Regions from separate parts of the Rhizobium sp. 22-785-1 genome, predicted to be linked through region 2. Evidence: predicted binding sites of a transcription regulator. Region 2 holds the regulator's gene; each other region holds the start of a gene.

Region 1 (3,508 bases), on a different contig from region 2:
CGCTGGCGATCTGTTCGAGTTGAAGAAGATCAGCCTTGCGGGTATCTGCGTCTTCATGGATGCGGTCGAGATGAGGCTCGTACCACAGGCGGGCACGCTCGATATCCGAAGGCCAGCCGCCCTGCGTTTTCCGAAGGCCTGCTAGCAGTTGAATGAAGGATGTCCAGTCCTCGCCCGTCTTGGGTGGCGGTGGAATTTCGGCGAGTGCCAGGAGCGGCTCTGGATCGGACGCGATCGTATCGAGGATGGTGCCAGCCGTCTTGGGGCCGATGCCGGGCAGCATCTGCAGGAGACGGAACCCCGCGACCCGGTCCCGCGGGTTCTGAGCAAATCGCAGCACCGCCAGCATGTCCTTGACGTGGGCACTGTCAAGAAACTTCAGGCCGCCGAACTTCACGAAGGGAATGTTGCGGCGAGTCAGTTCGACTTCCAGCGTGCTACTATGGCTGGACGTGCGAAACAGCACGGCCTGCTGCTTCAACGTCATTCCGACCTCGCGGTTGGCGAGTACCTGCTCCACGATATAATTCGCTTGGTCGGTCTCGTCTTTGACCGTTACGAGCTTCGGTCGCTCCAGCGACTCCCGTTCGGTCCAAAGGTTCTTGGTGAAGCGCTCGCGCGCCAGTTCGATGACGCCGTTGGCTGCGGCGAGGATAGGCTGCGTAGATCGATAGTTCCGATCGAGCGTGATGACGTCCGCGGCTGGACTGAAGGACGCCGGGAAGTCGAGAATATTGCGGACGGTGGCCGCCCGGAACGAGTAGATCGATTGGGCGTCGTCGCCGACGACGGTGAGGCCGCGGCCACCGGGCTTCAACGCCATCAGAACCGATGCCTGTAATTTGTTGGTATCCTGATATTCATCGACCATCACATGATCGAAGCGGTTGCCGATATCGTCTGCAAGGTCGGGATCGCTGACCATCTGGGCCCAGTAGAGCAGGAGGTCATCATAATCGAGCACATTTTGGGCCTGCTTGGCCTCGACGTAAGCTCCGAATAATTCCTTCAACTGCTTGTCCCATGTGGCCACCCATGGATAGTGCTGGCGCAGGATCTCGTTAAGCGGCGTCTCGGAGTTCACGACGCGTGAATATATCGCAAGACAGGTGCCCTTGGTCGGAAAACGGCTGTCGGTCTTTGAGAAGCCCAACTCGTGCCGAACAAGGTTCATGAGGTCGGCGCTGTCCTCACGGTCGTGAATGGTGAAGTCCAGATTGAGGCCGATCTGCTCGGCATACATCCTGAGAAGGCGGGCCCCGATCCCGTGGAATGTCCCGGACCACGCGAGAGCATCTGTCAGGACGCCGGCATTGGCGCCCAGAACATTGCGGCAAATGCGCTCGACGCGGCGTGCCATTTCCGAGGCAGCTCTCCTTGAAAATGTCATCAGGAGAATGCGGCGTGGATCTGCGCCGTTGACGATGAGATGGGCGACGCGATGTGCCAGCGTGTTCGTCTTGCCAGAACCTGCCCCAGCGATGATCAGGAGCGGACCTGCGGAATTACCTTCAGGCAAGCCGACGCCGTGTTCGACGGCCTTGCGCTGCTGCTCGTTCAACTTTTCCAGATAGGCGACCGACATGAGCTCACTTCATTCTGACAACGAGAGCTACCCCTCGAACAAATGCGGAACATACAGCTAGCTTGCGACGTTGGGAAGAACGTTTTTCAGTCCGCTAATAATCAACTTGCGCCGACGCCGGGATCAGAAACCAACGGCAATCCAAATCGTTTGGGTCTTCGAGAGCAGTGTTCTCCGTCTTGAACGCTGAGTGAAGCTACGGCGTCGTTGCTGAGTATGGAGTTGATGCGTTGACTGACAATCTGAGTAAGTACCGATCGAAACGAGATTTCAAGCAGACGCGCGAGCCGAGTGGGGAGATCGAGGTCAAGGCGTCGAACCGGCGCCGCTTCGTCATCCAGAAGCACGACGCGACCCGACTCCATTACGATCTCCGCATCGAGCTCGATGGCGTGTTCAAATCCTGGGCGGTGACAAAAGGCCCATCTCTCGATCCGGGGGATAAGCGGCTCGCCGTCGAGGTCGAGGATCACCCTCTGGACTACGGCGACTTCGAGGGCACGATCCCGAAGGGTCAGTATGGCGGCGGCACTGTGATGCTTTGGGATCGAGGCTTCTGGGAGCCGGAGGGGAACAAGACGCCCGAGCAGGCGCTGGCGAAGGGCGACTTCAAGTTCACGCTGGAAGGTGATCGGCTCCATGGAAGCTTCGTTCTGGTGCGGATGCGCAACGACCGCGACGGCGGCAAGCGGACGAACTGGCTGCTGATCAAGCACCGCGACGATTACGCCGTCGACGAGAATGGCGCGGCTATCCTCGAGGACAATCAGACGTCGGTCGCCTCTGGGCGGACCATGGAGGCCATCGCCTCTGGCAAGGGGAAGAAGCCAAAGCCGTTCATGACGAAGGGCGATATGGTCAAGGCGGACGCCGTGTGGGACAGCCACGAAGGGCTCGCCGCCGAGGAGCGCAAGGCAGGTACGAAAAGCCTGGCGAAGCCTAAGACGGCTCGGACGAAGGCTGCCAAGTCCTCAAGCTCCAAATCAGCGATGCCGAGCTTCATCGCGCCGCAGCTTTGTGAGAGCCTGACACGTCCACCGGCCGGCAAAGGGTGGATCCACGAGATCAAGTTCGACGGCTACCGGGTCCAGATGCGCGTCGCCGGTGGCGAGGTCACCCTGAAGACCCGTAAGGGACTGGACTGGACGTCCAAATGGCCGGCGATTGCAGAGGCGGCGTCGGCGCTTACGGATTGCATCATCGATGGCGAGATATGCGCGCTCGATGAGCAGGGCGCACCTGACTTTGCGGCTCTGCAGGCGGCGCTGTCAGAAGGGACGACGGACGACCTCGTATACTTTGCGTTTGACCTGCTGTTTGAGGGTGACGAGGATTTGAGAGAGCTTCCGTTGACGGAGCGCAAGTCCCGCCTGGAAGCCTTGATGTCCGATGCGGACGAAGATCCTCGGCTGAGGTTCGTCGAGCATTTCGAGACCGGTGGCGACGCCGTCCTGAAGTCGGCCTGCAAGCTGTCGCTCGAGGGGATAGTGTCCAAGCAGGCGGACGCTCCCTATGTGTCCGGTCGGACGAAGACATGGGCGAAATCCAAATGCCGCGCCGGCCACGAAGTCGTCATCGGCGGCTACGCCAAGACGAATGGAAAGTTCCGCTCTTTGCTGGTGGGCGTCTTCAGCGGCAAGCACTTCGTCTATGTCGGCCGCGTCGGGACAGGCTATGGCGCCAAGACGGTCCAGCAAATTCTGCCGAAACTTCAGGAGATGGAAGCCTCCAAATCTCCTTTCACAGGGATCGGGGCGCCGAAAAAGTCCGGCGATATCGTCTGGCTGAAGCCCGAGCTCGTTGCCGAAATCGAGTTCGCCGGATGGACGGCGGACGGTCAGGTTCGCCAAGGTGCGTTCAAGGGCTTGCGCGAAGACAAGCCCGCCGCAGAAGTAGAGGCCGAGGAGCCGGCTGCATCGCCGA
Region 2 (3,508 bases):
TTGGAACGGGCAGCAGGTGGGCATTCGGGCCACCGACGTAACGGTAAAGCGGCAGGCCAGTGGTTTCGGCAGCAGCCTTGGCGACGGCAAGCGAAACGCCGAGAATGGCGTTGGCGCCGAGGCGGGACTTGTTCGGCGTGCCGTCAAGCGCGATCAGTGTCTGATCGACATGGATCTGGCTTTCAGCATCGAAACCGCCAAGCGCATCGAAGATTTCGGTGTTGACGGCTTCGACAGCCTTTTCAACGCCTTTTCCGAGATAGCGCTGTCCGCCATCGCGCAGCTCGACAGCCTCGTGAGCGCCGGTGGATGCGCCAGATGGAACGGCGGCGCGACCGAAGGAGCCGTCTTCGAGGTACACATCGACCTCGACCGTGGGATTGCCACGGCTGTCGAGGATTTCGCGTGCGATGATGTCGGTAATGGCTGTCATGGTCTCTCCCTTGGGACTGGAACAGAGGATTTCAGTCGCTTGTCTTAGAGCGCATCGGCAAAGCTGTGAAGCCGTTTTTGAGCCGGATAGCGGTTAAGCGATACTGAAATATGTGAAAGGTCATTGCCACTTCGCTGTAGACGAAGCGTGAGAAATTACAATGACGACGCGTCGTCCTACGCGCCGCCCCACCTATAAAAATCGATTAGGCCAAAATCAGGCAGCCTTGGCGATGGCATCAAACGCCAGAAGCTTTTCCAGAAGCTTCGGCATATCCTTCAGATGAACCATGTTCGGTCCGTCAGACGGCGCGTTGTCCGGGTCTTCATGAGTTTCGACGAAGAGGCCGGCAATGCCGACGGCGACAGCCGCACGCGACAATGTCTCGACGAATTCGCGCTGGCCGCCGGTGGAACCGCCCTGCCCTCCTGGCTGCTGCACGGAATGCGTCGCATCGAAAACCACGGGCGCACCAAGCGAGGCCATGATCGGCAGCGACCGCATGTCGGACACCAGCGTATTGTAGCCGAAAGACGCGCCACGTTCGCAGAGAAGAACATTGGGATTGCCGCTCTCATTGAGTTTTGAAAGGACGTTCTTCATATCCCAGGGCGCCAGAAACTGCCCCTTTTTCACGTTGATGACCCGTCCGGTCTTTGCGGCGGCCACCAGAAGATCGGTCTGACGGCTGAGAAACGCCGGGATTTGCAGGACATCGACGGTCTCCGCTACAACGGCGCACTGCTCTTCCGTGTGGATATCGGTCAGCACCGGAAAGCCGAACTCTTTCTTGAGGTCGGTGAAGATTTCCATGGCCCTGTCGAGGCCGATACCGCGCTTGCCGGAAAGAGAAGTACGGTTCGCTTTATCGAAAGAGGACTTGTAAACCAGCCCGATGCCGAGCTTGGCGCACAATTCGTGAAGTGTGCCGGCAATCATGAAAGCATGGTCGCGGCTTTCCATCTGGCACGGGCCGGCAATCAGCGAAAACCGCTCCGTGTTGGAGAAGGATACAGCGCCTTTTCCCTCGCCAGCGACCACTTTCAAATTGTTCTTTACAGTCATCTCATTCCTCACGACTCATGCGCCGGACATCGCCGGCAACCGCAACTTTGCGAGCATGCAAAGGCCTTACAACATCAGCCCGAAAATCGGAATCAATTTTCCAGCTTTTCAGGCTTGATACCTTGCGCCAGCAACATGCGACAGACATTCTCGCTGTTCTCACCTCCAGAGAAAGTTGGGCCGGTTACGATGCCTTCCAGGCCTTCTTCGCACGCTGGCTTCGGCCTGCTCCTTACTCGTCCTGCGAGACGCGCTTCTAACCAAGCTGAGCGATCAACCTGCTGCTCGCCATCGTCGTGTTCAGGAGGATGCTGTCATATTCCTAGCGGCAAGCTTCCACATTTGCGCGGAAACAGGACAGCAAAACGGCAAGCCCGAACGTTTGCGGAATTTTAAGGGATTGCAGAACACATATGGAACATATAGTGTTCGTTCTGTATTTGTTTCGCGAATCTTCGCAACGCATTCCAAGGGTTTTCTCATGCTCACGCGCAAACAGCAGGAACTGCTCCTATTCATTCATGAACGAATGAAAGAGTCCGGCGTGCCGCCGTCTTTCGATGAGATGAAAGATGCCCTGGACCTCGCTTCCAAATCCGGTATTCACCGTCTGATCACCGCCTTGGAGGAGCGCGGCTTCATCCGCCGTCTGCCGAACCGGGCAAGAGCGCTGGAGGTTATCAAACTCCCGGAAGCCTATTCCGCACCCGCGCAGAAGCCCGTACGTGGATTCTCCCCAAGCGTGATCGAGGGCAGCCTCGGAAAGCCGAAAGCGCCGGAACCTGCTCCTGCCCCGAAGCCAGTAAATGATGCGATTTCAAGCGCGGTCACCGTTCCTGTGATGGGACGCATCGCTGCCGGTGTTCCGATCTCCGCCATTCAGAACAATACCCACGATGTTGCCGTGCCGGTGGACATGATCGGAACGGGTGAACATTACGCATTGGAAGTCAAGGGTGACTCCATGATCGAGGCCGGCATCTTCGATGGAGACACCGTGATCATACGCAACGGCAGCACGGCCAATCCTGGAGACATCATCGTCGCTCTTGTGGATGATGAGGAAGCGACGTTGAAACGGTTCCGCCGCAAGGGTGCTTCGATAGCCCTGGAGGCCGCGAACCCGGCCTATGAAACCCGTATCTTTGGGCCCGACAGGGTCAAAATTCAGGGCAAACTTGTGGGTCTCATTCGCCGTTATCACTGACCGGTGACTGAAGGCACCCCTACATCGGACCGGTTGAGCGCAGTAATCTCAGAACAAAACCAAAAAAGCAGGTCATCGCCTGCTTTTTTTGTATTCCGCGCGTCAACGGAGACAGAAGCAATGATGGGACAATGAAACTGCACGGGTCTATCGCCCTTCTTCGGTTCGGCCTGTCGATTTCCGATCGCGATCGAAACGGCGCAATGCGGGGAAATCCGGAAGCCATGCCTCACGGCGGATTGTCCAAAGCTCGTAGGTCGGCTCAAATTGATCCGGCTCATCGAGTGAACCGAGATTGACCTCTACTTCGTCGCCGCTCCGGCCAAAAACCGGTGAACCGCAATCGGGGCAAAAAAAGCGGCCATTGTAGCTGCGAGTGTCTCCATCGATCGTTACGGCATCCTCTGGAAAAATTGCCGAGGCGAGAAAGAGCGCACCATGATGTTTGCGACAATCCATGCAATGACAAATCCCGACACGATAGGGCTGACCGACGAGAGATAGCCTTACCTTGCCGCAGGCACAGCCGGCAGACCTCACCACCATGTTATTCCTCCTACTTCACGATACCTAGCCACCGAACACCGAACTTCGAATGAAGTTCAAATCCCACCACTCACGGCGACTGTCTTTGCTCTTCGACAGACCGACACATCAAATAATGTGAAGACCGCTATTCGTGATCCGGCCTGTAACTCCCTGTGGGACCGCGCTACGAGATTACTGACAAATGTTGTCACCCGCGAAAACCCAAGCATTGTCCGCATGAGACTGCGCAACGGTATGCAGCAGTGAGAGGCGCT
Region 3 (3,508 bases), on a different contig from region 2:
TTTTCTATGACGAAGTAGTCCCGCACGGCCTCCAGTTCCGTGGGCCGCATCCACCATTCGCCGAAAATGCGTTCTGGGCCGTCGGCTAGCTTCACGCGGTGACGCTTTCCGCGCCATGTAATGCTGGCGGGCGGATAGTCGGGCATGAGAGCGATCGCCTGGATCTGCTCCGGTTTGTCGAACAATCTCACAGGTCTGCGCCAATGGCTTACCCACCCAACCTCCATGGCGTCCGCAATGGCCGCGACCCGCTGAACACTCCTTTCAGGAACATCGGATGCAACGGGCGCCAAGCGATATACCCGTTGTCCGCGGTTCGCGAAGATGTCGATCAGCGGAGTGATGTCCCCATGCTCCGCCTCGACAAGCGACGATTCCTTCTGCTCCTCCACTAAAGGTTCGGCCGCGACGGCGACAAGAACAAGTCTCTCGATACCGAACCCCGGCTCTATCTTCTCGGTCCGGTCCTTGAAGAGTTTCGTCAACCAGCCGACGTCGCGCGCGGGCTTTGCAGTTCCGGCGCGTATTGCCTGAATGGTGTTGTCTACCTTGTGGACGATGAGGTCGGTTCTTCGCGCTCCAAGTCCGCGCTTCTCGAGTTCCGCCACAAGTTGGACCACCAACCTGCCGACATACTTGTCAATCGTTTCCGCCGCTCCGATCGGCTCCTGGAAAGAACGAGAGACCTCGACAAGATCCGCTGTCCTTATGGGGTCGATCGGCTCCGACACTCGACCAAACATTTGGTCCAGTCTCCTGCCGACTTCCGGTCCGAAACGAAGCGCCAGCGGCGCACGCGGCGTGTTCGCAAGTTGGCCGATCGAATGGAAGCCAAGGACAAGGAGATCCTGGACGATCTTGTCGGAGAGCCTCAACAGAGAGATCGGAAGTTTCTCGACTGCGCGCACTATTTCACCGCGAGGCACTATCACAGTGTCGCGGTTGATGGCTCGAACACACGCGTGGGCCGCTCCCCAGGTATCAGCCACGGCAACCTTCGCCGTCAGCTTTCGCGACAGGAAGGTGTTCACGATACCGGTCGTCATTGGCAACTCCCCACCCTGAAGATGATCCGCGCCTTCGGTGTCCATGACTAGACCATCAATGCCGTCGACTGCGACGATCGGCGAATAGCGCGCGAGCGCCCAGAAACCGATACGATTGAGTGCGACAGCATCCGCGGCGGGATCGGCATCAACCAATAAGAGACCCTGGAAGATTGCCTGCGCCTTCGCGGCAGGCATCCCTACGCGAACACCGATTTTCTGAGCCGCGACGTCGGCAGACGACACCCACCGTTTGGACCCGCTCCTGGCGATCACCGCGATCGGCTGGTCATCCGGAATACCCGGATCGTCTCGTCTGATCCTGTCCGTCGGCAAATGCGGTAGATATATGGATACGACCCTCGCCATCACACGCTCCGACGTAAAACTCAGCACATTCGCCCGCACGCGATCTCATCAACTCAAGAAACCATCGAGGTCTCCCGACTCCCGGCACCGGAAGTTCTTCCGACGGCGTCACACTCACACGCCACCGTGTAGTGCTGGCGGTCGGCTGCCCGAAGTCGTTTGCCTCGGTCTGCCTTCGCCACCTCCGGACCACAAGCGCCATGGTGCCTGTACGTTCTGCGACGAGTTGCAGGCGCCTGCTGACGACCATCGGCAGTCTGACCATTTCCCCGACAACTGCGCCAAGACCTCCGAATGAAAGGGCTTCCTCCATGCTGGCGGTAACGTCCTCTTCTTTGTCGCTTTCGACGAAGATTACTCTGCGAGGATGAAGCCCCGCCTGAGCGAGAGCGGGGAAGAAAAGATCGGGCCTCGTCAGGCACCAGACGATCGGACCCTTCGTGCGTGCGGCAATGCCGGCTGCGAACAGCGCGGCGGCCGCTCCGTCAACGGTTCCAGAACCGCCGCCCGCGAATTCATGCAGCGCGCCATACGCCAGGCCGCCTCCCGGAAGGATTTCGTCAATCTCATCGACGCCGAAAGGTAGGCACCCCGCCTTCTTTACGCCCTCTCCTTGAATGGAAGAGATGCGCTCTCGCAGATCAGTAATCACTTGATCGCGGGCAGACGACATCGGTTACGAATCCTTCCGAAATCGCAGTTGAACAGGGACGACATCATGTCGCTAGAACTTGATTGTTCCCCTTCTGTTCCGTATCTTGTCCGGAGTCAAGACGCCTGAAAATCAGGAATCTTCGCTCAAGATTAGCAACACTGCAGATTCGTGAAGTTGAATCAAAACCGTAACTAGATTCTACATGGCCCGTTCGTGGAGAATATTTTTGTCGTCATGGAGGGATGTGGATATCCAAAGTCCTCAGAGGTACCGAAGGGAGTTGGTATAGTGGCCAAGACGCCTAAATTCATGCCGACGCCCCACATCAAGCGCAGCTACACGCTGAAGGACGTCCGGCTGCCCAACATCGAAATCGAGTGCATCCGGTGTGAACGCGTTGATAGCTTAGAACGAAAGGCGGTTGTTGCGAAGTTCGGCGCCAGCGTGAGCTTCTCCAAGCTCCGCCGGCGCCTGGCCATGGGTTGTGACCGTCTATGCCATCCCGACGGCGACCTTTGCGAGATGAGGTTTCGATGTCTCCAGTCGCTGGATGCAGATGGCTAGCCGTCCGACCTCTTTGAAAGATCCGCGAAATTGAGAGTGAGGAGAACATAGATTTCGGTGTGCAGGAATCCTCCCCGACCTCAATTTGTTCGTCTAGATCTCGCCCTTCGGCTTCTTGCCGGTAGCGTCTTCAATGCCTTTCTCGGCTTTCTTCTTGAGTTCCTCGCGATCCTTATCCGCATCTTCACCGGTGCGGGCTGCGTCGCTAGACGGGTCTGGCTTCCTGTCACTCATGGATATTCTCCTTTTGCTGACCATCCAACCGGACTAACGACAGAACGTTCCCAAACAACCACCGCCTCAAGAGTGGCGCGGTCGGGCTACCCATCATCCGCCGCCGTGTCTCAATCGCATCGCGCGCCGCGTACGAGGCAGGGAAGGTCGAATGCGCCGGCCCATATACCGGCATGCGCCGCTTGGGCTTCCGCCTGTTGGGGGGCGTACCGGCCACCGGAGTACTTCGGCCAGTCGATGGCGTGCCCGTTGCGCACCATCCACGTGTTGACGTCCATACCATCGGCGCGCACGCAATAGCCTACGACGCGATCGTAGCTGGTACCTGTCGCCGTGCATTTCGTCGGACGCGATTTGGCAAGGAAGGCATCCAAAGCTTTCGCGCTTGCTTGACCGCACCTGTACGCCTTGCCTGAAGCGTTCTCGCACATCTGACGGCTCTCGGGTGCGTCGATGCCTTCGAAGCGAACCCGCACTCCATTGATCTCGATCGTATCGCCGTCGATGACGGATGCCCGCCCGGTGATATCGGCCGGGGCAGCAAGCGAGGGAGTGAACGCCAAGGCTAATACGAGCGAGGTTGTCCTGATCATGTCATAATTCCAGATTGAGCTTAGGTTTGGAGATAATCCGTTCGCTT
Region 4 (3,508 bases), on a different contig from region 2:
ATTACTCGTCATCCACAATGCGAAGCTTTGCGGCCCCTGCACGGGCTTCAGCAATGCGGCGCTGATGCTCCACCTCTGCATGCGGAAGCTCCGTGGTGCTTGCGGAAAAATCGAGGCTTTCGATCTTGCCGCCACGCGCCAAGACTTTTTCCGACGAGGTCAGCATCATTTCCACGTCCCGCTGGGCCTGGCCGAAATGCGTCTGAAGCTTGCGGGTGCGCTCATCCAAACGTCGCACATCGTCCATCAACAGCGCCACTTCGCCCTGGATCAGGTGAGCTTGCTCGCGCATCCGCTGATCCTTCAACACCGATTGAATGACCTGGACCGACAGCATCAGGAGAGACGGTGACACGATCACCACACGGGCGCGGTGAGCACGCTGCACAAGATACTCGAAATGCTGGTGAATATCGGCAAAGATCGATTCCGACGGCACGAAGATGAAGGCGGTGTCCTGGGTCTCGCCGGCGATCAGATACTTCTCCGCCACATCGCGAATATGAACTTCCATGTCCCGGCGGAACTGCTGGGTCGCAGCGCGCTTTGCCTCCGGCGATTCATCCGCCTTCAAGGCGTTCCAGGCTTCCAGAGGAAATTTCGCGTCGATCACCAGCGACGGCGCATTGTTCGGCATCTTGATGATGCAGTCCGGTCGAAAGCCGTTCGAAAGGGTTGGCTGAAGCTGGTAGGTACCAGAGGGCAGCGCATCGGCAATCAACGCTTCCATGCGGGCCTGTCCAAAGGCGCCGCGTGTCTGCTTGTTGGAAAGGATCGCTTGCAGCCCGATGACGTCCTTTGCGAGGTCTTGGATATTGCCCTGCGCGGCATCGATGACCGCGAGCCGCTCCTGCAGCTTGCTCAGGTTCTCATGTGTTGAGCGGGTCTGTTCGGTCAGCGTTGTTCCGAGACGCTGAGACATGCCATCCAGCCGCTCGTTCAACGTCTGGCTCATCTCGTTCTGTCGTGCGGAGAAGGCCTCTGCCATGGCAGCGATGCGGCCTTGCAGTTCTGTCTGGGTTTTCAGAAGCTCGGTAAGCTCTTCGCGCGGCTGATCCGGTGTTGCCGGTTTGCGCAGGAGGAAGAGGACAGCCACAAGTCCGGCAAAAGCCAGAACGAGCAGCATCGCGCCGATCGAGATACTGACCGTTCCGACGCTGAAAGCCGTTTGACCGAGGGCATTGAGATCGATGTTCATGGCGCAATCTAGCAGAGTTATTCTGATTCGTACAAAACAAGAACATGTCCACGGCGAAAATGAGTCGGCTATCCAGTCTCAGCGTTGAATCGACCGTATTTTTTCGTTTCCTCGGTTGATGAGATGGGTTATGGGAAGCCATGACGATCAAGCCTCTTATCATTTTGCCCGATCCGCTGCTGCGCCAGCAGTCCAAGCCTGTCGAGACTGTGGATTCGGAAATCCAGCGTCTGGCAGACGACATGCTGGAGACCATGTATGACGCGCCGGGAATCGGCCTCGCCGCGATCCAGATTGGCGTTGCCCGCCGTATGCTGGTGATCGACCTGTCGCGCGAAGACGAGGAAAACAAGCCGCAGGTCTTCATCAATCCGGAAATCCTGAAAGTTTCGGATGATGTCTCGACCTATGAAGAGGGCTGCCTCTCCATTCCGGATTACTATGCCGAGGTCGAGCGTCCGGCCTCGCTGACAGTTGGATATATTGATCGCGATGGCAAGCAGCAGACGATAGAGGCCGACGGTCTTCTTGCGACCTGCCTGCAGCATGAAATCGACCATCTGAACGGCGTACTCTTCATCGACCATATCTCGCGTCTGAAGCGCGACATGGTCATCAAGAAATTCACCAAGCTGGCCCGCGCCAAGGTCTGATTCGCCCGGCGAGAGGCCCTTCGATATCAGCAGCAGGGCAGGGGGCAAAAATGGCTCTTCGCATCATATTCATGGGAACGCCGGAGTTTTCGGTCCCTACACTGCGCGCTCTGAAAGAGGCGGGCCACAATGTGGTTGCGGTTTATACCCAGCCGCCGCGCCCAGGCGGACGCCGTGGGCTGGACCTGCAAAAATCCCCTGTGCATCAGGCTGCAGAGCTTTTGGGAATTCCAGTTCTGACCCCGATGAATTTCAAGGCGGACGACGATCGCAAGCAATTTTCCGATTTCGATGCCGATGTTGCCGTGGTTGTCGCCTATGGTCTCCTTCTCCCCGAGGCGATTTTGAATGGTACGCGCCTTGGATGCTACAATGGCCATGCATCGCTTCTGCCGCGCTGGCGGGGTGCCGCCCCCATTCAGCGCGCCATCATGGCAGGCGATGCCGAGACGGGCATGATGGTGATGAAGATGGAAAAGGGGTTGGATACCGGCCCCGTGGCGCTGACAGCGCGTGTCTCCATCGATGAAAACATGACGGCTGGCGAGTTGCATGACGCGCTCATGCTGAAGGGCGCGCGATTGATGCGCGACGCCATGGCAAAGCTCGAAAATGATGATTTGCCGCTCACGGTGCAGGCCGAGGAAGGCGTTGTCTACGCCGCCAAGATCGACAAGGCGGAAACGCGGATCGATTTCTCCCGCCCCTCGCAGGATGTCCACAACCACATTCGCGGTCTGGCGCCTTTTCCAGGCGCCTGGTTTGAACTGGAGATCGGCGGCAAACCCGAACGCGTCAAGGTATTGGCAAGCGAACGAGCAGAGGGCATGGGCGAGGTAGGTTCGGTCTTGGACGATCAATTGACGATTGCCTGTGCCAGTGGGGCGGTCCGTCTCACCAAACTGCAAAAGGCAGGTGGCAAGCCAATGCTGGCCGCAGATTTCCTGCGCGGGACGCCTGTTCCTGTTGGGACGAGGCTGTAGCCGATGGCACGGTTTCGCATGACCGTCGAATATGACGGTACGCCTTACGTTGGCTGGCAGCGGCAGGACAATGGCCGGTCGGTGCAAGGCGCACTGGAAGCGGCGGTTCTTTCACTAACGGGCGAAAAGGTTGGCATTCGTGGCGCCGGCAGAACAGACTCCGGTGTGCATGCGGTTGGTCAAGTCACCCATGTGGACCTGGCGCGTGATTGGCAGCCCTACAAGCTGCGCAACGCGCTCAATGCCCATCTGGCCATGGCAGGCGACGCGGTCTCGGTCCTTGACGTGGAGGCTGTGACGGAGGATTTCGATGCGCGCTTTTCCGCCATTCGTCGCCATTATCTCTATCGTATCATCTCTCGTAAATCGCGCTTAGCGCTGGAGCACAAGCGCGCCTGGTGGGTCTCGAAAGATCTGGACCATCGGGCGATGCATGCAGCCGCACAGATGCTGGTGGGGAGGCATGACTTCACGACCTTCCGCTCCGTTCATTGCCAGGCCAACAGCCCGGTGCGGACGCTGGACCGGCTTGATGTGACGCGTAATGGCGATCTGATCGAGATCCGTGCGACGGCGCAGAGCTTCCTGCACAACCAGATCCGCTCCTTTGCCGGAACGCTGAAGCTGGCAGGCGAGGGCGCCATGACCCCCGACGACGTGCGTGCAGCGCTTGA

Evidence for each region. Region 2 encodes LexA, which represses DNA repair genes until DNA is damaged. Its sites were predicted from a motif close to TGTTCNNNNTGTGTTCNG; they were not measured.
Region 1: a site for LexA is predicted at 1,620-1,637, ahead of ACQZ5M_RS07895 (ATP-dependent helicase). Genes of this name have one in related genera too.
Region 3: a site for LexA is predicted at 2,152-2,169, ahead of ACQZ5M_RS07835 (ImuA family protein). Genes of this name have one in related genera too.
Region 4: a site for LexA is predicted at 1,226-1,243, ahead of ACQZ5M_RS06560 (DNA recombination protein RmuC). Genes of this name have one in related genera too.

The regions. Positions count from the first base shown of each region.
Region 1 covers NZ_JBNWDI010000003.1:41,376-44,883, reverse strand. The annotation lists gene ACQZ5M_RS07895 (ATP-dependent helicase) at 1-1,585, opposite strand, end outside; partial or broken gene ligD (non-homologous end-joining DNA ligase) at 1,816-3,501, shown strand.
Region 2 covers NZ_JBNWDI010000001.1:347,637-351,144, forward strand. The annotation lists gene eno (phosphopyruvate hydratase) at 1-433, opposite strand, end outside; gene kdsA (3-deoxy-8-phosphooctulonate synthase) at 650-1,498, opposite strand; gene lexA (transcriptional repressor LexA) at 1,980-2,705, shown strand; gene ACQZ5M_RS01655 (GFA family protein) at 2,853-3,251, opposite strand.
Region 3 covers NZ_JBNWDI010000003.1:32,911-36,418, forward strand. The annotation lists gene ACQZ5M_RS07830 (Y-family DNA polymerase) at 1-1,415, opposite strand, end outside; gene ACQZ5M_RS07835 (ImuA family protein) at 1,336-2,088, opposite strand; gene ACQZ5M_RS07840 (hypothetical protein) at 2,359-2,634, shown strand; gene ACQZ5M_RS07845 (hypothetical protein) at 2,728-2,868, opposite strand; gene ACQZ5M_RS07850 (thermonuclease family protein) at 2,979-3,461, opposite strand.
Region 4 covers NZ_JBNWDI010000002.1:378,366-381,873, reverse strand. The annotation lists gene ACQZ5M_RS06560 (DNA recombination protein RmuC) at 2-1,198, opposite strand; gene def (peptide deformylase) at 1,339-1,851, shown strand; gene fmt (methionyl-tRNA formyltransferase) at 1,902-2,834, shown strand; gene truA (tRNA pseudouridine(38-40) synthase TruA) at 2,838-3,508, shown strand, end outside.